Regions from separate parts of the Paenibacillus sp. FSL H8-0260 genome, predicted to be linked through region 3. Evidence: riboswitches for the same ligand, from Rfam matches in the RefSeq annotation. Region 3 holds a riboswitch; each other region holds the start of a gene.
What was found. A riboswitch is a leader RNA that binds a small molecule or an ion and turns the genes downstream of it on or off. The one in region 3 is predicted to bind cyclic di-GMP.
Positions count from the first base shown of each region.

Region 1: it holds a riboswitch for cyclic di-GMP, as region 3 does, so the genes downstream of both, MHI51_RS03375 (transglutaminase family protein) here and MHI51_RS29755 (NPCBM/NEW2 domain-containing protein) in region 3, are expected to answer to the same signal.
Region 2: it holds a riboswitch for cyclic di-GMP, as region 3 does, so the genes downstream of both, MHI51_RS10910 (DUF6612 family protein) here and MHI51_RS29755 (NPCBM/NEW2 domain-containing protein) in region 3, are expected to answer to the same signal.
Region 4: it holds a riboswitch for cyclic di-GMP, as region 3 does, so the genes downstream of both, MHI51_RS21280 (thiamine pyrophosphate-binding protein) here and MHI51_RS29755 (NPCBM/NEW2 domain-containing protein) in region 3, are expected to answer to the same signal.

Region 1 is NZ_CP150298.1:768,279-774,231, forward strand. It holds gene MHI51_RS03355 (phospholipid carrier-dependent glycosyltransferase) at 1-1,161, shown strand, start outside; gene MHI51_RS03360 (glycosyltransferase family 2 protein) at 1,259-2,239, shown strand; gene MHI51_RS03365 (GtrA family protein) at 2,226-2,633, shown strand; gene MHI51_RS03370 (class D sortase) at 2,736-3,395, shown strand; cyclic di-GMP riboswitch class I at 3,511-3,593, shown strand; cyclic di-GMP riboswitch class I at 3,668-3,748, shown strand; gene MHI51_RS03375 (transglutaminase family protein) at 3,762-4,571, shown strand; rRNA gene MHI51_RS03380 (16S ribosomal RNA) at 4,939-5,953, shown strand, end outside.
Region 2 is NZ_CP150298.1:2,486,509-2,492,461, reverse strand. It holds gene MHI51_RS10915 (NADH-dependent flavin oxidoreductase) at 1-842, opposite strand, end outside; gene MHI51_RS10910 (DUF6612 family protein) at 955-1,803, opposite strand; cyclic di-GMP riboswitch class I at 1,921-2,012, opposite strand; gene MHI51_RS10905 (RNA polymerase sigma factor) at 2,216-2,734, shown strand; gene MHI51_RS10900 (DUF4179 domain-containing protein) at 2,718-4,331, shown strand; gene MHI51_RS10895 (Cof-type HAD-IIB family hydrolase) at 4,484-5,284, opposite strand; gene MHI51_RS10890 (pseudouridine synthase) at 5,546-5,953, opposite strand, start outside.
Region 3 is NZ_CP150298.1:6,696,525-6,702,477, reverse strand. It holds gene MHI51_RS29765 (EAL domain-containing protein) at 35-883, shown strand; gene MHI51_RS29760 (hypothetical protein) at 999-1,565, shown strand; cyclic di-GMP riboswitch class I at 1,723-1,809, shown strand; gene MHI51_RS29755 (NPCBM/NEW2 domain-containing protein) at 2,067-5,953, shown strand, end outside.
Region 4 is NZ_CP150298.1:4,759,383-4,765,335, reverse strand. It holds gene MHI51_RS21295 (ketoacyl-ACP synthase III) at 1-67, opposite strand, end outside; gene MHI51_RS21290 (hypothetical protein) at 122-472, opposite strand; gene MHI51_RS21285 (carboxymuconolactone decarboxylase family protein) at 678-1,046, opposite strand; gene MHI51_RS21280 (thiamine pyrophosphate-binding protein) at 1,057-2,697, opposite strand; cyclic di-GMP riboswitch class I at 2,853-2,949, opposite strand; gene MHI51_RS21275 (methyl-accepting chemotaxis protein) at 3,124-4,374, opposite strand; gene MHI51_RS21270 (YafY family protein) at 4,496-5,452, opposite strand; gene MHI51_RS21265 (SDR family NAD(P)-dependent oxidoreductase) at 5,609-5,953, shown strand, end outside.

The DNA.
Region 1 (5,953 bases), 950 kb from region 3:
ATAGGTATGGAGCTGTTCGGAGTCAATCCATTCGGCTGGCGTATTATCGGAACCTTGTTCGGAGTTGCCATGTTACCTCTTATATATGTAATGGCGCTGCGTTTGTTTAAGAAAAGCAAATACGCCGCCCTCGCGGCAGGATTGTTTGCGCTGGATTTCATGCATTTCACACAGACAAGAATCTCCACGATTGACGTATACGGAGTATTCTTCATTATGTTGATGTTCTATTTTATGCAGCGGTATTACACAATGAATTTCTACAAGCAGCCTTTAAGAAAAACATTAATTCCGTTATTCTGGTCTGGCTTATTCTTCGGAATCGGCGTAGCTTCGAAATGGATTGTGCTCTATGGAGGAGCAGGGCTGGCCATTATGCTGGCTATCTCCCTTTTTGAACGCTACAGAGAATACCAAGCCTCCGGACGCCTGCTGGCAGAGGGGAAGATTAAAGATAAGGAATTGCTGGGCACCTGTCGTGAAGCAGTAGATTCTTTTTGGAAAAAGACTATTATTACGTTGGCTAGTTGTATCGGGTTCTTTGTAATTATTCCAGTAATTATTTATAGCTTATCTTTTGTGCCGGGGTTATCTGCATCAGCAGAGGGCTTCACTATAAAAGGTTTGATTGATTCCCAAAAGAATATGTACAACTACCACAGCCAGCTTGTAGCTACACATCCTTTTGCTTCCTCATGGTGGCAATGGCCGTTTATGAAGAGACCGGTCTGGTTCTTTAGCGGCGGTGAAGGTTTGCCGGAAGGTCAGGTCAGCAGTATAGTGACTATGGGGAATCCTCTTATCTGGTGGACGGGTATTTTTGCGATGCTGGCAACGCTGTGGATTACGCTGAAACGTAAAGATAAGAACCTCTACATGATCTGGATCGCCTTCTTCTCGCAATATGTTCCGTGGATGCTTGTCCCAAGAGAAACATTTATTTACCATTATTTTGCTATGGTACCATTTATGATTCTTGGTATTGTATATATAATGAAGTTGCTGGATAGTAAATTCCCTGAGGCCCGTTACGTACAGTATGTCTATGTAGCCGTTGCTTTGCTGCTCTTTATCGCTTTCTACCCGGTACTGTCAGGGATGCAGGTCAGTGGAGATTACGTGAAAGATATGCTGCGTTGGTTCCCAACTTGGGTTTTCTAGGATTTAATAAAAATCTATAAAATAAGTTTATGAATGCAGCGTTATTATGAAGTGTAGATGGATGTAACGCTCCAAAAAGCTTGTAGGAGGAATAAAGGTGAAAGCCAGATATAGTGTGATTGTACCCATGTTCAATGAGGAGCAAGTAATTAGCCATACTTATGAACGTTTGAAAAAAGTAATGGACGAGTGCGGCGATACTTATGAGCTGGTCTTCGTCAATGACGGCAGTCGTGATCGTTCCGCCCAGATGATTCGGGAGATCTGTGAACGAGACGAGCATGTCAAGCTGATTGACTTCTCGCGTAATTTCGGACATCAGGTAGCGATTACAGCTGGCATGGACTATGCCGAAGGTCAAGCGGTTGTTGTTATTGACGCTGATCTTCAGGATCCTCCGGAGGTCATTTTGCAAATGATCGAGAAGTGGAAAGAGGGCTACGACGTTGTATATGCGAAACGCCTGAAGCGCCACGGAGAAACGATGTTCAAAAAGGTCACCGCGAAGCTTTTTTACCGCCTGCTCAGCAGTATGACAAGTGTGGATATTCCTACGGATACAGGCGATTTCCGTCTTATTGACCGTAAGGTATGTGATGTCCTGCGGGGACTTAAAGAAAAGAACCGCTATGTCAGAGGTTTGGTGAGCTGGGTTGGCTTCAAGCAGACTATGGTGGAATATGAACGGGAAGAACGTTTTGCCGGAGAAACCAAATATCCGCTGAAGAAAATGATTCGTTTTGCGTTAGATGGCATCACCTCTTTTTCACATAAGCCGCTTAAGATTGCTACGTATATTGGATTCTTCCTTTCATTCTCTAGCTTTCTCTATTTATTTTTCGTCTTGTTTCAAAAGATATTTTTTACCTCCTGGACGGTTCCGGGCTGGGCTTCCATTGTAGGCGTTAATCTGCTCTTTAACGGTATCGTTCTGATGCTGTTGGGTGTGATTGGGGAGTATATCGGACGGATTTATGACGAGTCTAAAGATAGACCGCTATATATTGTTAGTGAGACTAAAGGCTACCAGAACGAAGAACAACTGGACCGCCGGAAGGACCACAATGATGTTAGATAAGAACTTGCGCGCTGCATTCATACAGTTCCTCAAATTTAATGCCGTAGGTTTGCTCAATACGCTTATTGATTTTGTGATTTTTACATTGTTGAATTCACTAGGGATGGTATACGCATTGGCGCAGGTGATCTCCTATAGTGCAGGCACGGCGAATAGCTTTATTTTGAATAAAAAAGTAACCTTTCGTGATCGCAACCGGGGGAATAAAGAAGGCTTCGACCGCGTGCAGCTGGTCAAGTTTATCGTGCTGAATCTGGTAGTGCTCGGAATATCACTGCTGCTAATGCATCTGTTGACAGACAAACTAGGCATTCAAGTCTTGATCTCCAAGGTGCTGGTTACCTTTATCACGGTGATCATCAATTTCTTTGGAAGTCGTAAATGGGTATTTTAAACATTAATTTCAGGCAGAAGGAGTTGCTATGCTTAAAGGCAAGTAGCTGTTTCTGCTTGATTTGTATATAACCATAGAAACAATATACGGAGGTGAATAACATTGCGTAAATTCTCCTATCTACTCATACTGGCTGGGATACTTATCATGTTATATCCGACAGCTAACGAGTGGTACAACGACAGGCAGCAGGAGAAGTTATTAGAAACGGCTGAACTAAGCACTGCCGATAGTACTCCCCAGCCAGATCTAAAGAGCAGGTATGCTGAAGTTACTCAGCTGTTAGCAGAGGAATCGGTTCTGGATGCTCAGGCACAGCCCCAACCCCAAGAGACAGAAAAGCCTGAACCGGAGATTGCAGTCGGTGGCAAAGTAATCGCACTAATTGAAATCGATAAGATTGATTTGAAGCTGCCTGTATTAGAAGGGGCTACAAAAGCTAATATGAAACATGCTGCAGCCCATATGAAAGAAACGGCACCCCTTGGAGAGATCGGGAATGCTGCAATCGCGGCGCATCGGGCTAGAACTACGGGTCGTTTGTTTAACAGATTGAATGAGGTTGTTGTGGGGGATGTTATCACGATAAAGACTAGTGATCAGGTGTTTAACTATGAGGTGTATGATATTTCTGTAGTAGATCCGAGTGACGTCTCCGTTCTTGACGGGAATGACAAGGATAAGATTCTTACTCTGATTACATGTGATCCGCTAGTGAATCCAACGCATCGGCTGATTGTTCATGCCAAATTAACAAAATGAGAATAGTGAATGACAAGAACAAATACCGGGAGATATTTATAAAATAATGGGTAATCTAGTAAATTAGGTCTTGTTCACAACTATAAATATGATAGTATTATACTATGAAAGCTAAACACGATAACGGCAAACCTTCCGAAAGGTAGGGACGCAAAGCTAAAGGGCCTTTTCCCAAAAGGATGGCAGCCAGCTACCGAATGAAGAGGCTTTTTTTGTTTGTTTCAAATGGATTCTATCAATTATATCTAGTAAAGCTAGAACAGATAGAACTTATACGATAACGGCAAACCTATCGAAAGGTAGGGACGCAAAGCTAAAGGGCCTTCCCGAAAGGATGGCAGCCAGCTACCGAAAGGAGTTTTATCCGTGAAAAAGGTTTATTTTATGCTGGTGGCGTTGTTCGTCCTAATGACTTCAGTTCCAGTAAGTACAGCTCAAGCTGCAAGTGCAGATGCCAGCTGGTTGATTACATCCAAAGTGGCTCAAGGTGTGATTGGTATTAACTATGATATTCCGAAAGATAAAAGAATCAAACTCATGATCACCAAAGATAACAGCAGTTATACATATAACTTGTATGCTTCTGGACAAGCTGAGGACTTCCCTTTGCAACAAGGAAATGGGACTTATAAGGTTTCTGTTCTGGAGAACACAACCGGCAATAAATACAAAGCATTATATTCCGAAGTAGTAGACGTAACCATGAGTGACTCGAATTCCGTATATTTGGGCTCCGTACAGAATGTGAAATGGAGTTCTTCTGATAAAGCGATTGTCAAAGCTAAACAATTAGTACAAGGCAAAACAACAGACGAAGAGAAAGTTAAAGCGATCTATAACTATGTAGTTGCGAATGTACAATATGATTACTCTCTTGCTAATAGTGTAACTACTGATTATATTCCAAGCATCGATAAGACATTGACTACTAAAAAAGGAATTTGCTATGATTACGCTTCTCTTTTTGCCGCAATGCTGCGGAGTGTAGATGTTCCTGCTAAGTTGGTAATGGGGAATACAAGCTACGTTACGCAATATCATGCCTGGAACGAAGTGTTGCTTAATGGGAAGTGGGTTACCATTGATACTACAGTGGATGCAGGACTTGCAAAGAGTGATAAGAAAACCGATTTAATTAAAGCCTCAAGCAAATATACTGCGGCAAAATACTATTAAGTTCGTCGCTAGAAAGATAACTCTATTAAATAAACAACTAGCTTAATTATTAAGCTAGTTGTTTATTTTTATATTAGGGGTTGCTTTTCTATTAATAGTTGGGGTATTATAGGTAAGCGTTGTTAGACAGCGTACAGGCGATATAGACGAGGCTGATAAAAAGCTTCGAAAAATAAAGCTTGCATTTCTGAAAACAACATGATATATTATAAGAGTTGCTGCTGAGACATTAAACGGCGCCAACGAGAACTTGATCTTTGAAAACTGAACAACGAGTGAGTAGGAAATCACGTAAGTGAAATCCAAAATTAGAGAATTAATTTTCTCGTCAGATGTTTCAAAATGAGCATATCGCTCTTTTCAATACTAATTGGAGAGTTTGATCCTGGCTCAGGACGAACGCTGGCGGCGTGCCTAATACATGCAAGTCGAGCGGAGTTACTTTGAAAGCTTGCTTTCAAAGTAACTTAGCGGCGGACGGGTGAGTAACACGTAGGCAACCTGCCCTTCAGACTGGGATAACTACCGGAAACGGTAGCTAATACCGGATAATTTCTTTTTTCTCCTGAGAGAAGAATGAAAGACGGAGCAATCTGTCACTGAGGGATGGGCCTGCGGCGCATTAGCTAGTTGGTGGGGTAACGGCCCACCAAGGCGACGATGCGTAGCCGACCTGAGAGGGTGAACGGCCACACTGGGACTGAGACACGGCCCAGACTCCTACGGGAGGCAGCAGTAGGGAATCTTCCGCAATGGGCGAAAGCCTGACGGAGCAACGCCGCGTGAGTGATGAAGGTTTTCGGATCGTAAAGCTCTGTTGCCAGGGAAGAACGTCCGGTAGAGTAACTGCTACCGGAGTGACGGTACCTGAGAAGAAAGCCCCGGCTAACTACGTGCCAGCAGCCGCGGTAATACGTAGGGGGCAAGCGTTGTCCGGAATTATTGGGCGTAAAGCGCGCGCAGGCGGCTATTTAAGTCTGGTGTTTAAACCTTGGGCTCAACCTGAGGTCGCACTGGAAACTGGGTGGCTTGAGTACAGAAGAGGAAAGTGGAATTCCACGTGTAGCGGTGAAATGCGTAGATATGTGGAGGAACACCAGTGGCGAAGGCGACTTTCTGGGCTGTAACTGACGCTGAGGCGCGAAAGCGTGGGGAGCAAACAGGATTAGATACCCTGGTAGTCCACGCCGTAAACGATGAGTGCTAGGTGTTAGGGGTTTCGATACCCTTGGTGCCGAAGTTAACACAGTAAGCACTCCGCCTGGGGAGTACGGTCGCAAGACTGAAACTCAAAGGAATTGACGGGGACCCGCACAAGCAGTGGAGTATGTGGTTTAATTCGAAGCAACGCGAAGAACCTTACCAGGTCTTGACATCCCTCT
Region 2 (5,953 bases), 2.7 Mb from region 3:
TTTAAAATCTTCTGATGCAGATAATCCAGCTTTTTATCAGCTAATTTATCAATAAGATAAAAGGTATCGGTGATTTTAATTCCAGGCTCTTCATATTCTTCTGGAGAAAAACGATACCCGACAATAAAATCCTTAACCTTTGAATTGTCAACGACAGCAATAACTGCATCCACTAATTGGTTAATGAAATTAAATCTTTTCTCTAAGCTTCCGCCCCATTGATCTTCACGACGGTTGGAGTGTGGAGAGAAGAATTGTTGGATTAAATATGTGTTTGCTCCATGAATTTCTACCCCGTCAAATCCAGCTTGAATAGCACGTTGAGTCGCTTTTTTAAAATCCTCAATTACACCGAAAATTTCATTTTCTGTTAATGCTCTTGGAATTTCTGCATTCGGACGTTCGGCAGCAATGGCGCTGGAGGAAACGGGTTGTACGCCACGCAATATTTTTGAATCTGTCATTCTTCCTGCATGGAATAGCTGTAAAATAGCTTTTGTTCCATTTCGTTTAATAGTAGATGCTAATCGGCTAAGGCTAGGAATAAATTCATCGGAGGAAACACTAAGTTCACCTTCCCATCCTTTTCCACCCTCTTGTACATTTGCTGCCGCAGTGATGACCGCACCTACTTCGCCCGTTCTTAGCGAATAGTATTTCAATTCATCTTGTGTTACTACACCGTCATAAAAGCTCATTCGTGTGGTCATTGGAGCCATAACCACTCGGTTTTTTAATGTCAGCCCTCTGCGAAAAGTTAATGCTGTGTCTAGTGCTATCATCTTTTTCCCAACTTTCATTAAATTATATTTAGATAAATTATTATATACATGCGCATACATATAAATTACAGCAATGATTTATTCTTGTTAACTAATAAAGAACTGCTGTTGGATACAACAAAAAGCGCTGTTCCGCTGAACAGCGCTTTTCGCTCGTTATGAATCGTCCTTATTATTCTAGTTCGGCCGGTTTTACAATGGCTGCACCTTTATTATTTTTGGAATATTTAGCTTCGATTTTCGTGGTGTATGTATCTTTGGCTCCATCACTTACCAGCACATAACTCAGATCGACTGTCAGCTTTTCCGTTTGCCAGGTCTTAGTATTGACGAATAATTTCCACGTTACGCTTTTGGGTTGAACTGTCTCTCCATCCCAGAGGTTCTCCTGGTCATAGAGTTTGATTATCCCCTTAGCTGCTGTCGGATCGGTTACCGTGAATTGTAAGACTGTTTGTGCGCCAGCAGTGCTGACTTTCATGGATTTTTTATAACTTTTGACCGAATCAAGCATGGAAACAGGATCGTATTGGCCTTTGGAGTAAAAGGCATCCCATTCCGTTTTCTCCAGTCCAAGCCAATATTGTGCATCAGGATCGATTGGCTCCCCGTCATCGTCGTAACCTTCATCTTCAGATTCATCGATCAGTTCACTTCCGTCTACAAGATAGTAAAACTCCTTGTCATTGGCATATAGACTGTACGATGTTTCTAAAAGACTACTAGCGACAGTGCCTGCTGCGGCAAAATTCGGCAGACGGTTGATATCCAGCTTCAGAGTGTTGGTGTTGCTGATACGCACCCCGCCGCTTTGAATATCCTGTTTTTTGGTCACATCCAGATGGAAATTCTTTATTGCTTTGGAGGCTGCCGTTACTTTGCTGATCATCTGATCCGCGGTTACTACTGTTGAGGTAGCTGCTGACACTACTCCTGGATTAGACATCCATCCGATCGTTCCGGACAGCAATAAAGCACCTACTGCCAAACTAGTACCTATTGTTTTGAAAAAACTGTTCATGTACTTCCCCTTTCGGCCCCTTGCGATAATGTAACGCCGTATAGGTCGAAATAATAAAAGAGCTCAAAATAGACTACATATTCTTAGAGCTATCCTTTATGCTTCATAAGACATCCCTATGGCGGCCTGGCGATCATTTCCTTCTGTCGAAAGGCTTTAGACCCATGGCTTTGTGTCATCATCTTTCGATGATTTTACCTTTAACGCGGACATTCAATTAGTTTTAATAGATTACGGACGCATGTCCCACCGCTAATTTTATCATGGTTATAATTACCTGTAAACGACTTATCTTCTATTCGAATTCGCTATGATACTCAGAAGAAATACTACAATCAAAATGAAAAATGAACGATTACATACGCTTATAAGTCTTATTAATGAGAACAGCAAAGACAGGGGGTGCAGCAAAATGAGTGACCGGGAAATTTTCGAGCTCTATAAAGAACAAGTATATTATTTTTGTTACTACTTAATGAAAAATCAGGCAGATGCGGAGGATATTTCCCAAGAGGTATTTGTAAAAGTTATCTTAGCGGATAAGTCGAAGGTAAGAAACTTGAAAGCTTGGATTTTACGAATTGCTTCGAATGAGTGCAACAGTGTGATCAAAAGGCGTAAGACGGGGTGGATGAAAGAAGTACGTAATTATTTACTATCCAGGTCTGAGGAATCAAACCCTGTAGAAAAACGTTTGGATCGACAGGAAACTAAAAAAGAATTACAAGGGTTATACCGTCAGCTTCCTGACAAAATCAGAATGGTAGTAGTCCTTCGTTTTATAAACGAATTGACTGTACCCGAGATCTCTAAAGTTATGAGCATACCCGAAGGAACTGTAAAATCCAGACTGAACAAGGGACTTGAAATACTAAATAGAATGGGTGGAACCCAACTAAAGGAGCTGAATAGTAATGAGTCTGTATATTGAAAAAGATAAACATATTCCCCGACCGGATTATGATTTGATGTGGACTGCCATAGAACAAGAAGCTTATAAACGTCAAAGAAATCTGCATGCCTCCCAGAATACTCCTAGGTCTAATAAAAAGGTTATTCCTATCAGTATTGTCTTCTCTTGCCTCTTACTTGTAGCCATTCCTGTATTCGCTAGTATGACGATTAATTGGGATAAAATTGGTGGTCGAAGTGTGAGCAATGCATTAAATAACGGCATCGGTCAACAGTATAATCTTCAAACTTCCAGTTCAGGAGTAACAATGAATTTGAACGGTGTTGTAACTGATGGAGAAAAAATGAAAATGCTGTTATCACTTGATACTAAATCTGATCTATCCCAATATACTGGATTTGCTACAGAGGAAAACATCATGACTAATGAATCCGGTGCCAAGGCAAAGGTATACGGTTATTTAGAATACGATCCTGAAAGCCAGAAACTCATTGGAGTATATGAGACACCTGATACATTAAAGGATGATAAAAAGGACTACAGGTTTGAAGCACGGAATCTCATTTTTTACCGTGATCAGAATATTCCCTTACAATCTAATCATCAAGCAGGGGATACTATCGATACTGGAGTTAAGCAATATCCAAGCATTCAAATCGAATCCGTTCGACATGTTTCCAATCAAACCATTATCCGTTACAAAGTCGCTGCATCACCATCTGACTTAGGACGGGGTAATCCACATTTGGTAGTTAGTACTGGTGGTCAAAAGAATGAAGCAATTCCAACCATCATGCCTAACGAAGGATCGGATTTATTTATTGAACAGGTTTTCAATATAACTGAATCAGATTGGAAGGAAGCTAGTCTTCATTTTAGTTACATTGAAGAAGCGAAACGATTTTCAGGTACGTGGAAGTTCGATTTTAAAGCAGATGGACAAAAAGCAAGTGAGGCGATTTACACTAAGAAACTGTATAACAGTCCTGAATTTCAAGAAAAGACCGGCATAACCTTAGATCAGCTAGTGGTTACCCCTTTAGATATCCAAATTCTAATAGATGAAAATGATTCGCTTAAAAAAGGAATTGTCCACTATAATACCGCTCAGTTGGTTATAGGTGATCAAACAATCACTGGGGGTTGGAATTTGAAGGGAGATCATTCCGAAGGCTACCAGCATTTATTTCAATTCGAATCTCCGGAATGGTATAACGACTGGTCCGATGTTCCAATGAAACTTATATTAAAGGATGCTGTCATTGAGAAACGTGATACTACTAAGAATTGGATCACTATAAACAAACCTAAAGAAGAAAAGCAGTTCACTTCACTTGATGTCGATGGGTTAAAAATTGAATTCACTTACTATACTGAGGGCGAAAATTTGATTGTCGAATCAACATCCAAATCTTCTGGCTTCAAAAGCGTTAACCAAACTACGTTACGGATTAATGGCAAAGAAGTGGTGCCTGAAATTACACCTAAGGGCATGATATCTACAGGAACTAATATTGATAGCTACAAAGATATCCCTTTCGACGAAAAAATCGAACTGAACCCTGGTATCTATAAATATAGCGATCCTAGCCGGAACGAGGAAATTAAACTTTAATAAAGGAAGTTAATCTATGTCCCGCCCTTTCTAGTTAATCCTAAGGGCGGGTTATTTATGGATAAAATCATTTCTGTTTATGTATCTCTTTTATTTCCTTCACAACAAAAAAAGCATAGAACGGACTCAAGTCCGCTTTATGCTTTCCATTATTAAGATAAACAATATTTAACCAGCGCATCTCGCACACCATGCTCGTTGTTAGACCCCGTGACAGCATTCGCTGCCGCTTTGACCTCAACCGGAGAATTATCCATCGCAACGCCCATACCCGCGTATGTAAGCATAGAAATATCATTAAAATAATTACCGATCGAAAGAACTTCCTCTTGCGGAATTCCCAGCTTCACAGCCAGATTCTTTAAGGCGTTGCCCTTGGAGGCTTCCGGATGCATCAAATCAACGAAAAATTCACCACTGCGCAAAATATTGTACTCATGGGTCCAAGTACGCCATTCACGTTCAGCTTCGTCAAGGATTTCTGATTGTGTAAATACAGTAAACTTAACAACCGGTTCACGGAAATCTTCCCATGCTGGCAGTGTAACCGGCACGATACGGAAGTGTTCATACATATAATTGGCTTCTTTGGTCAGGTTTTCTACATTATCTACATACATATCAAAAGCCGTATTCACATCATAATGAATATCATGCTTTCTACAATAATCAATATAAGGGTCAAGACCACGAGCATCCATACCGTATTGATGCAGCACTTCCCGATCTTTCACACGAACCGTAGCAGCTCCATTATGACCCAGCACATAACCAGACAGCCCCATTTCCTCCATAAAAGGAATCGAGTTCTGCGGACTGCGGCCGGTACATAACACGATCTGCCCGCCAAGACGCGTAACTTCAGCAATGGCTTCTTTATTCTCAGTGCTCAAGTGGTGATCATCATTCAACAGTGTACCATCTACATCTAGTGCAATCAGTTTGTATCTCATACTCCCACCATCCTTGTCTTTCTTTTTCTATATATATTGAACCTGGCTATTTGAGTTAAGTTTCAGTCGCAACTGCGGTTAATATTTGGACTTCCAGCCGCTGTTGTTTCCAGATTTCTTGATTTATACCGTTTACTAGTGGTTGAAATCCGGAAACAAAGGCGGTCGCTATCGCTTTTACAGTTCCAAATTTCCCCTCCGCCACTCCATTCCCTAATCCCAAGTTTCCAAATTCAATTTACATACCATTTTTTCTCTATATTATTGTTCTAATGCTTCTGTACTTAAGAGTGCCAGTTCCTCTAGCGTAAGTTCACGACTAGCTCCCAGTGGCAGGCTTTCGTCCAGCTTCAATTCTCCCATAGATACTCGTTTCAGAAAAGTGACTTTTTTGCCGACAGCTTGGAACATTCGCTTCACCTGGTGAAACTTTCCTTCTGTGATGATCAGCGAAATATGTGAGATTACTTTACTGCCGCGTTCTCTTCCCAATATAGTTAGCTGTGCAGGTAAAGTAACATATCCATCTTCCAGCTCGACACCTGCCGCAAAAGCCGCTACATCGTCTGCATCTACGTCTCCCTCAACTGTTGCTTCATACGTCTTAGGGACATGCTTGCGTGGCGATAGTAGCTCGTGAGCAAGCTTTCCATCATTGGTGAGCAGAAG
Region 3 (5,953 bases):
TAGAAGTAATACGATACATAAGGTGGAAGAAAATGTGATTACAATTAAGGAGGCTGGGGTGCGGGATTTTCTGGATTTCTGTAATGACCATATGGAGTCGGAGCAGGTTGAATTCCGTATAGATGACCAAACATGGAGACCCCTATCCGAATTACCCACTGTACTTGATATGGAGTGGATTGATGAGGTTATCACTAAGGGTCTTGTTACTTGCTACTTCCAACCGATTGTGAACGTAAGGGAAGAGATTTTTGCATACGAGCTCCTATCCAGATTTAAAAAAGAAGACGGATCTCTTATCTATCCTAATGAGATTTTTGCGGCGGCACGTAATCGTGGGCGTTTATATGCTTTAGACCGGTTATGTAGAATGACGGCTGTAAAATATGCTGCACCCTTAAATAAAAAAACGTTTATTAATTTTATCCCAACGTCGATCTACGCTCCAGAGTTCTGCTTAAGATCAACCGTTGAACTGGCCAATCAATTAGGCGTCGATCCTTCTCTTTTTGTCTTTGAAGTTGTTGAGACGGAGAAAGTGGATGATCTCGCTCATTTGAAAGCTATTTTGACATATTACAAGGATCGGGGATTTGAATACGCTTTAGATGATGTTGGTGAGGGCTTCAGCACGATCGAGATGTTATTGGAGCTTAAACCCCATTACATGAAGCTGGATATGAAATATGTTCAGGGTGTGTCCAGCGATCTGAACAAACAGAAAATAGCAAAGCAATTTTTAGAAAAAGCTTTAGAAATCCAATCCGTTCCTTTAGCAGAAGGTGTGGAGTTTAGAGAGGACTTTGAATGGCTTAAGCAGAGTGGTTATCAGTTGTTTCAGGGATATTTATTTGGAAAGCCTGATCCTATTCCCAAACAGTAATCCTAATGAGTATATATCCGTCCAGAGGATGAGATGAATTTCAGGTCAGAGTCTGAGTACAGCCAACCCCCGGGGTTGTATAATTTAGGTAATTGAAAAGGGGGACGGGATGGATATGAAATGGCATCAATTTGTAACGCGCTGGGCAGATTCTAGGGGCTTTGATGGACGAGAGATTGATTATCAATGGCCTTCTCCCTCATTTCCGGTCATCAGTATTCGCAGTAATCTAGGGCGATACTCAGGTCAAGCGTATGGTCGTGGAGGTAAACCCCGTGTGAAGACAGCCGTTGGATTAATCGCTATTGGAGATGTAGCTGTCGGCTTGATTTCCATAGGTGCGATAAGCGTGGGCGTATTATCCTTAGGAGCAATATCACTGGGAATGTGGTTAGCGATCGGAGCAATAGCACTTAGCTGGCTTGGCTTCGCAGTGGGAGCGATTGCGATTGCAGGCGTGGCTGTAGGAGCGATCGCAATCGCGGAAAAAGCGTTAGGGGCCATCGCCATAGGGGATACGGCGTTTGGTGCGATAGCGATAGGCAGGATCGCTGGGGGTGCCATAGCTATCGGACAATGGGCATATGGTGTAATCGCAGTTGGCGAACATGGTTTCGGATTAATTCCCATCACGGGCGATGTGTGGAATTGGTTCCGGCGGTTGTTTGGATCGGGGAGTTAAGTAGACCTACAGTCCTAAAGGATGCCCTTCTCTTCCGGGATGGTCGATAAATAATATCTATCACATAAGAAAAACTAATTGCAATTACCTATATTCATTTCATACCAATTAATCATGCGATCCGATCTAGGCTTATGTTACTCTTTGAATGTATTCGAAACTTCATAGGCAAACCTATGGAAATGTAGGGACGCAAAGCTAAAGGGACTAAGGTTATCATAACTATTGTCAGCCAGCTGCCAAAGAGTGTGTAACGCTTTTTGTTAAAATATAAGAAAGTATAAGTTATACACCTATACTTAATATCTTATATTTCTCGCTTAAACGCTTGCCGTCCTTATAGGACGCTGAAGGCGTTTATGCTTGTTAAGGTTTAATAAAAATTAAGTCTTAATTTTTAGGCGACTTTATACGCAATCAAGCTACTCTTTTGGGGTAGTTTTTTTTGTGCCCATTTTTGGGCACTGGAGAGATTCATATGACATCTGGGGGTAAGAAGAGATGAAGAAAATGATTGCGATCGCTACATCGGCGGCCATGTTGGCCAGTTTTTCGAGTGAGGCAGGTTATGCTTTAGCAAGTGAGGCAAGCAAGGTAAATGTAACAAAAACAGTGGCGCAAAGTAAGGTTAACTTATTAAGCAACGCTTCGGTTATTCCGTTTGAGCTGTACGGCAAGGATGCTCTAAATGCCTATAATGAGGTTTTTAGAATGAATCCAGCAAATATTAAATCCATCACAAATAACGGTGGCAACTACTCAGGCTCGCCTATAGCTAAGGCTATGGATGGGGATATGAGCACGCATTGGGAGACTGGCAAACCGAATAGTTCAACGTTTACGAATGAGGTTGTGTTTGTTTTCAATGAGTCCACTGAATTAAATAGAATGGTATACGCGGCTAGGCAATCCGGTGCGAAAGGTAAAGGTTTTGCTCAAGAATTTGAGATCTATGGTTCCACTACCGATGGGGGTGATTTTACGCTCGTGTCTTCTGGAGAATATACAGGCTCAACCGGTGATGTAGTGGAGATTCAGTTCGCACCTACGGCTTTTAAGAGACTTAAATTTGTCTTCAAAAAAGCGAACCAAGATTGGGCGAGTGCGGCTGAGTTTTCTTTTTATAAAGAGGATAGTGTCTCTGCTAAAATGAAAAATTTGTTTACAGATGATACCTTGAGCCAAGTTAGTACTGCCTTTGATACGGCAGAGAAATTAACAGCTTTAGAGAATGAAGTGCAGGCACATCCACTGTATGCGCAGTTTAAAGAAGAGATAGAGAATGCAAAGATCCTTTTGAAGAACCATCAGGTAGAGGCAACGACAGCCAAGGTTTCGAAGCTAAAAGGGTATGGAACAACCTATGAAAATGCCTATAGCCAAGCTTATAGAATGCCGAATGCAAACGTATCAAAAGTAACGGTGAACGGTGGAAGCTACTCAGGTACGAAGCCTGAATATATGCTGGATGACCAGCCCACTACGCATTGGGAAACGAACAAAAACAATGATGCAAGCTTCACGAATGAAGTCGTGTTTGAACTAGCGCAAGCGGAAGTGCTGGACAGAGTGGCTTTTTTGGCTAGAGATAACCGCAAAGGATTCCCAGAGGCTTTTGAAATCTATGCATCAGAGACGAGTAAAGGAGAGACCTTCCAACTTGTATCTAGCGGAACCGCGGTTAGTACCAATGACTTTCTGGAATTTAAATTCGAACCGACGAAGTTTAAAAGATTAAAATTTAAGTTCACAAAAGCTAATATCAACAGACCTTTTGCGGCTGAATTTAGATTTTATACAGAAGATAAAGTAAGCGAAGCTGTAAATGGTATTTTCACAGATGGAACGATGAGTGCGGTTGTGCCTGCTTATAATAGCGTCGAAGCAATCAACGAATTAGAAGAAGCGGCAAAAGTACATCCGCTCTATCCAATCCTGAAAGATTCTTTGGATTTAGCTAAGAAGCTAGTGAATGGTGAAGTTCAAACCGAAGGCACCATCATTGAGGCGGAACAACGTGGAGATATGAAAAAGCATGCGCAGGAAAACCTGAGAATTGGTTTTGGTACGAACAACCAGCCTACAGGTCTCGTTGCAATGCCTGGAGATACGATCAACGTTTATGTGGACGCAGCTTCTAATGATAAGCTACCTTCTTTAGTCTTTTCTCAACAAGAGGCCGCTTGGAATGTTTGGGCTAGAGGTGTGCAATTGCGTCCAGGTAAGAACATTATAACCGTTCCTGAATTTGCTACGAATAGTTATTATGCACATGAAGTGACTAAGGGCGGTACAGTGTATATCGTCAATCCATATACAGCTGAGGAACAAGGGAAAGCGCCATTGATCCGCTTCGAAGGTTTAGAAAAGATTCCTTTTATGACCAAGACCACGGATCCAGAACAATTCAAAACCTTCTTAATCACATACAAACAAAGACTGGACGAAGATAAAGCGGCTCATCCAAATGTTCAAGATCGTAAACTCATAGATGTGGTAGAAATGGCCAGCGATCATGTTATATTCACAGGAACGGCGACGGAGGCGTACAACAAATATATTACGCAAGGAAATAACCCGCTGGACACCGTAACTGGGTATGACACCTGGATGAAGAGCATTTTTGCCTTCTATGGCTTGGATGGCAGTAGCGAGATTCATGATGCCAAGCTAATTCGTGAGAATATTCGCTTGATGCAGCCTTATGGTGCGATGTATGCAGCGGGAGATCATACAGGGATCCAACTTGGAACAGTAGGAACCATGTTAGGTGATTTTAATAAAGCCTATCCGGGCTGGGGACTGAATCACGAAATTGGGCATCGCTTGGCTATGGGTGAACGGGAATATGGCGAAGTAACTAATAATATGGTGTCTATGTTTATGTCTGTCGCAGCGAATTCGATAGATAATCGTATACCGTATGAATCAGATATCTATAAATATGTCCTCGAAGAAAATAAAGTGGTTATGAATCAGCAGGGCTTATTTGCACAACTCGGAGCCTATTGGCAGCTGGAGCTGGCACATCCGGGATACTGGACAGAGCTGACCAAGCTATATCGGGAGCGGAAGGTCACCCTTACCAACGGTGACAATTCCAAGCAGCAGTATTTGGTGGAGTTCTCCTCCGAAGTACTGGGATTAGATTTAAGCAGCTATTTTGCCAGACATGGCTTCACTGTGAATCCTGAGACAAAAGCGAAAGTAGCCAAGTATCCGGCACCGCAAAAGTTATGGTATTTAAATAACTCGGTGATTAATTATGAGGGAACTGGAATGGCGGATAAAAATCTGGCCATTAAGGTTAATATCACACCTAACACCACGGATAGAACGAACACGTTAAGTTTCAGTATAGATAAAGAGCTTAAGCAAGACTTTTTAGGATATGAAGTGTATAGAAATGATGTGTTAGTTGGTTTTACAGGAACTGAGCAATTTGTGGATCAGAATGTAGATGCGAGTATCAACTATACGTACAAGATCGTCGGTTATGATAAAAAGCTGAACCCACTGAAGCCCGTACAGGTTAAAGCCTTTAAGCCAGCCTTGTCTGTTGAAGATCAGCTCACTTTAAAGCTTAATCAAACCTTTGATCCGATGAGCTATGTAAAAGCGGCTAACTATCTAGGAAACGATGTTACTGCAGATGTCTCTCTGAAAGCCAATAACGTTGATGTAACGCAAAAAGGCAACTACGAAATTGTATATGAAGTGAAAAGCGAAGGGGTTACGGAAACGAAAACCACACAGGTTACGGTAACGAGCGACTACGCCTATATTTCCGATCTCAATGCCAAGTCAGTCGTTGTAGGCTGGGGTGTATTAAAGAAAGATAAAGCCGTTTCCGGAGGAATCATAACCCTTGTTCGCCAAGGGTTGGCTGCGACATACGCGAAAGGGATTGGTGTTCATGCCAACTCTGAGGTAGTTTACGATATTGAAGGTAAGGGTTACGACTTCTTTGAAAGCTACATTGGGATTGATCAAGCCATGAAAGGGAAACCTTCCTCGGCTACTTTTGCAGTGTATGTGGATGGAGAACAGAAATTTGAGAGTGATGTTTTCCGGGCAGGAACAGAACATCAATTTGTGAAAATCCCTGTGACTGGCGCAAGAGAGGTGAAGCTGGTTACAACAGATGCTAAGGATGGCAATGCTTCAGACCATACGGTATGGGCGGATGCGAAGTTCTCGAATAATTCAAGCAAACCTACCATTACAGTACCGGAAGAGACAACCTTCGTTAAGCTGAACAGCGAATTTGATGTGTTGAGCGATGTAACAGCTTTTGATACGGAAGATGGTAACTTAATTGGAGCCGTTAAAGTGCATTCAAATGGATTCACATCAAGCAAAACAGGGACTTACAATGTCGAGTTTTC
Region 4 (5,953 bases), 1.9 Mb from region 3:
AAAAGTCGTTACCAACTATATTGCTGGGATGATAGATATCAATGCCTTTAATACGAATTCCGGTCATAATACGCCTCCAGGAAAGCAGTAAAATGTGGCCTACATATTAAGATTAAAAGATCTAGACTGTAACCGCAGAAATGATCTCGATGTTATCGAGTCCAGCTTTACGGCCAAGACGGGAAAGCTGCATTTTGAGGATCGGGTTATTTTCAAGCGTTAGATTTACTTTTACAAATCCATCATTCTTAAACATTACAAAGCAGCTTTCTAAAAGAGGTACAACATCTGGTGCAGTTACATTTAGCTTTCTGCAGTCGATTTTTAGTTCATAGTCAGCTGGAGTAATTGGATTGATAGTTTGTTGATAAGCTTGAATAGATTTTAGACCATCTTCTTCAGAAAATGTTCCATCTAACTCAATATTAATAACCTTGTTTGTAGTGTCTGTCTTCAAAACGAAACTTCCCATGCCTAAATCTCTCCCATAGATTGAATTTGTCCAAAACAGTTCGACTGCAATATCCAGCCATGTATATCCATTTAGCTGTTTTATAAAAGTCAAAATTCGACACTATACAGCAAGTAATGGGATATTCCGACTCTATTATAGGCATATTTTTCAAGTCTATGCAATAATAAAGTCGAATTTTGTATATTGTTGTCGAACTGTTGGGTTATTGGATTTCTTCTATGGTTGCAAGCAGGATATTAAAAGCTGTGATGATTCTAGGTGCCCCTATAACGGGTACTAAGTGTAATAGAATACCTTTAAGCTGTTCTACTGTAACTCCTACACGAAGGGCCATGACATAATGAACGCCCAACTGTTCGAATTGACCCATTGAAATTAAAGATGAAATGACTGCGATTTCCTTCCAGTCAGGGGCTATAGTATTACGTTGAAAAATATCGCCATAGGCATTCCCCATAATAAATTCAGCCAAGTCAGGGAAGTGGTCTTTAATTGGAGCTAGTGCTTTTGCGCCATAGTCTCCTGATAGATTCGTGAAGTGGTTGAGACCACTGTTGATATTTTCCTTCATGGTTAGCCTCCTAGTTTAGGTTCAAAGTACGGTGTGCAGTCGGAGGGACTTCATCACGGTCTGTTAGCAGTTCAATAACGGCAACATGGTTTAGAGCTACCGCATCTTTAATTGCAGCTGTGAATTCATCCGCAGTCTCACATTTGTAGCCTTTAGCACCTAGAGATTCAGCGAATTTCACGGCGTCCATTGGTACTTCATATAGAGTTCCATCGATACGACCTGTGGTTTTCTCCATACCCTTAAGAGCCATATCTAGTTGCTTATTATTGACCACGATAAAGATGACAGGGATATCTTTGCAGACAGCGGTGTTAATCTCAGCGCCGAGCATCATGAAACAACCATCACCTGTAATGCAGAGGACAGTTTCTTCAGGAGCTGCAACTTTTGCACCAATAGCCATGCCGATCGAATTACCCATGCAAGCAAAATACGCATCAAAAACAAAGCTGCCCGGTTTCTTAACCTTGTACCATTTTGCAGCGTGGAATCCATGACTTCCATCATCAACGAAAATTGAATTATTATAAGGGATCAAATCACTTAAAGTACTCATTACCGAAGCAAGGGAAAGATTCTTGAGGGTTGGAAGCTCTTCTGAATAATCCGTATCGGCCAAAGCCTCACGTTTGGTGATTGTGCTTGGGTCAATATGATTTAGGCAGTGCACCAAATTATCGCGCAGGTCCCCGGTGACCGGTATCGTTTTGGACAATAGTATTTTTCCGACAAAGGTTGGATCAATATCAAATTGAATTAAAGTTGCTGGATGATTCTCCCGTTTAAGATTACAGATGGTCATATCACTTAAACGTGATCCAAGCACTATAAATAAATCGCTTTTATTCAATAAATCGTCCCCGTGGGTCGAACCGCCAACGCCAATAGGACCATGATAGAGTGGGTGATCCCAGACTATAGCCCCTTTTCCACCAGGAGATGTTACTACAGGAATATTAAAAGTTTCTGCGAGTTGAACAAGCTCTTTATGTGCTCCGGAGCGGTTAATTCCTTTACCCGCAATAATCAAAGGATTCTTAGCAGCTTGAATAGCATCGATGACTCTATCGATATTAGCTAGACTAATTAGAGATTCTCTTTCTGGGATTACTATATTGCATTCTTCCAATACTTCAGTTTGTACATCAAAAGGAATACAAAGATGAACAGGACCCCGTTTGGTCAGGGCCACAGAAATCGCATGATTAAAAATAGTACCAAAGTGATCCCCACGTTCAACCAATTTACTGAACAAGGTAGCAGGTCTGAACATATCAGCTAAATCAGCCAGAAAAGAGGTGGAGTCCTGACATTGAGGAATTCCAAGCTCTGTAATGGATTGGTGGCCGGTAATAAATAGGACAGGTAGGTTGTTAGCTTTCGCATGTGCTGCTGCTGTAAGCAGGTTAGTTCCCCCAGGACCCGAAGTACCAAATGCTACGCCTAGGTTACCCGTTTTCAGCGCATACCCTGCTGCTTCGAATCCGGAGCTTGCTTCATGTCTGCCGGGAATAAATTCAATACCGTAATCCACCATCTTTAGAACAATTGGACAAATGGATTTGCCAATGATCCCAAAAGAATGTGTGACTCCAAGGTTACGTAGTGCTTCCGCCATGTAATCTGCGACTGTCTTCAAAAGAAACACCTCACAAGTTTTTTGATATATATTAGTTATTAATCTACCGAATAGATACGATAGATCAATATACTCAAAAAGTAAAAACCTGTGCTCTATAGTAAGCACAGGTTGGTGGCATAAGGCGCCTCTAAGACTGAACAATAGTTCAGCCGTCCTGGTTCCTCTGCAACCTGGCAATCATGGCCTCAAACGAAAAAATGAGGCTGTAGATCCATGGTTTTGCGTCATCCTCTTTCGAGGATTTTGCCAATATTAATTTATAGTTGATAAGAATAATTTTCCTTTACAATATATTCCTCATTAATTTTTGTCAACATAATCCGCTAAAAAAACTCGAAATTTGACGAAAGTCTTGTCCAAGAGATGAAGTTTTGCCTCGCGAAAAAAACTGCCACCTAAGACTCAGCTTAGGTGGCAGTTGATAGTTTTGAACTAGAATTTAAAGATATGAATGGTTTTTTGCAGATTAAATACGGCCTGGGTCATTTTTTCCGTTTCTTCTGCAACAGACTGCAGGGCATTAATCTGTTCATTCATAGCCGCCGATACCTCTTCCGTGCCAGCAGCAGTTTCTTCGGTGATTGCTGAGATATTCTCAATTGCACTGGAAATTTTCAAGGCACTTTCTAGCATAAGATCACTCTCCGCAGAGAATGAAGAGATTTGCTCGGTAATGTACTGCACGCTTTGTACAATTTGTGCGAAAATATGGGCAGATTGAGTGATCATTTCATTCTGAACCTGCACAACCTCTTCATTGATGGCAATATTATCGATGGCTTGTTTAATATCTGACTCAATGCTGCGGACCAAGCCGAATACTTCTTTTGTGGATGCCGTAGATTCTTCAGCAAGCTTGCGGACCTCTTGAGCTACAACGGCAAAACCCCGACCATGCTCTCCGGCACGAGCAGCTTCGATGGAGGCATTCAGTGACAGCAGGTTGGTCTGCTCAGCGATCTCTGTGATGGTCTTGGTGATCATCGTAATCCCGCGGGCATTTTGTGAGAGAGCTTCAATAGTATCAGCCACTTTTTGTGTAGCCTCTATGTTTTTACGCATGCCTTCAGCCTGTGTATCTACGGATTGGCGCCCTTGCTCAACAAGTTCTAAGGTATGTATTGAACGTCTGTTCATTTCTTTGGTGGAGTTCGTATAATTGGATACTTTGGTCTCAATGTCTTTAATGGATTCTGTCATATCAGCGATATCCGTAGATATTTCATTTGCACCAAGAGCGAGCTCAGTAGAAGAAGAGGCTACTTGTGCCATGACAATTTTCAGGTTCTGGTTCTTATCTTCGATTCCGCGGCTTGCATCCATAACTTGACGGGTGATCTGCGATGCATCGGTCAGAATCTTCTTGAGCTTATCGATCATTGTGTTAAAGGAGCGGCTTACGTCACCCATTGAACCATTTTCGTCCGCTCTGCTAGTGAAATCACCCTTTGAAATACTGTGAGATACATTAGCAATATCATCAAAAGATGATGTAAGCGTTCTCTCCACGAAGCGAGCAACAGGTAAAGTCAGACCTGCAAGAACAACTACTAGTATAATTCCTACGAGAAATTGACCTAGAATCATTAACGTAACTAAGACAGGAATAGCAAACAGTGCGGCAACGAGGTAACATCCGGCAACAATTCTTTGTTTTAACGGAAGTTTGTGCATCCAGCTCATTGGTAAAATGTCCCCCTTATTAAATTTTATGTAATGGTGTTATTATAGGGGATTTATAGGTCATTGGTCTATAGAGAAGTGTCATAAATCTTCTTTAAGTAGTAGATATTTAGAATTCATGTCAAAATTCCTCATATATTGTGGAAATTGTTTTAATAGCAGACTTTACCATTCCTACTAGTTCGATAGGAGCTAAAACAATAACTGAAGGAGAGAAAGAGAGTACGATACGACAGGCAGATTCTATAGCATTAAACTCGGCCTCCACGTTCATCCACCCAGTATTAGCAGAGGGTTCTACTAAAGTTATAGTTACATATCTTTCACGTTGTAATTCTTTAAGAATAGACTCATTCACCTTTAAGTTCACTACATATTTTGGCAGTGCTGCTTTAAAAGCTAAAGTCGATTGTTCCCAGTAGCTTTTTAAATCAAAAGCCTCAGGTCTGACAAATGATTCATAAGTTGCGTCAGCTTGTATTAATCTCGACACGCGAAAAGTCCGCATTTCACCCTCGGTTCGTGCCACTACATACCAAACTCCACGTTTTGCGACTAACCCGAGAGGTTCAATGAAACGCTCCTTCATCTCGTCATTCCGTGGGTAAGTGATCTTCACTTTACGGTCTTCCCAAACAGCTTCCTGCAGGACAGATAGGAACGGATATGTCTCGTCGGAAGGGTGCCAGCTGGCACCATCTATATGAATGCGCTGGCTCAGGTAACTGGCTGGATTATTCGGCCTGGATGGGGAAGCAGCCTCCAGCTTAAGCACGGCAGAAGAGAAGTCGTTTTGTATACCCAGATCTTTTAAGATTGAGGAGTCTGCGGACAGCAGCAGAGTTGCAATCTCTGAGGGCTTCATACCCGTTAAGGAGGTCCGGTATCCTTCTGTGAGCATCCAACCCCCTTCACGTCCCCGTTCGGCAAGAATCGGTATTCCTGCTGTACATAAGGCTTCCATATCTCTAAACACAGTTCGTTCAGACACTTCTAAGGTCTGGGCTAGCTCACGGGACGTCATCTTTCCACGATTTTGCAGCAAAAGTAAGATGGATAACAAACGATCGGCTCTCATTAAGGGACACTCCTCCTCCTAATAAATGTTGGCTAGTTCTTAATTAATTATTATATTATATATGTCAGTTGATGTCATATTAAAGAATTATACTATATAAGGTAAGGATTAAATACAGAACATTAGAGAAAAACAAGTGTAGAAAGGATTGAGAATATGACTTTAAAAGGAAGAGTAGCATTGGTCACCGGAGGCAGCAGAGGTGCTGGTAGAGGAATTGCATTGGAGCTGGCAAGGAAAGGTGCATTCGTTTATATTACGGGCAGAACGACAGAGGCTTCTGGCATAGAGCATAGCAAGCGGAGCATTGATAACGTACTTAGGGAAATAAAAGCGGAGGGAGGGTCCGGCAGCGCCATACGATGTGATCATACAAAAGATCAGGAGACAGAAGCGGTCATTCGCCAGATTGCTTCAGAGCAAGGAAAGCTTGATATTTTAGTCAATAATGTATGGGGCGGCAACGATTTACCTATTGAGCAGAAGTCTTTCTGGGAGCTT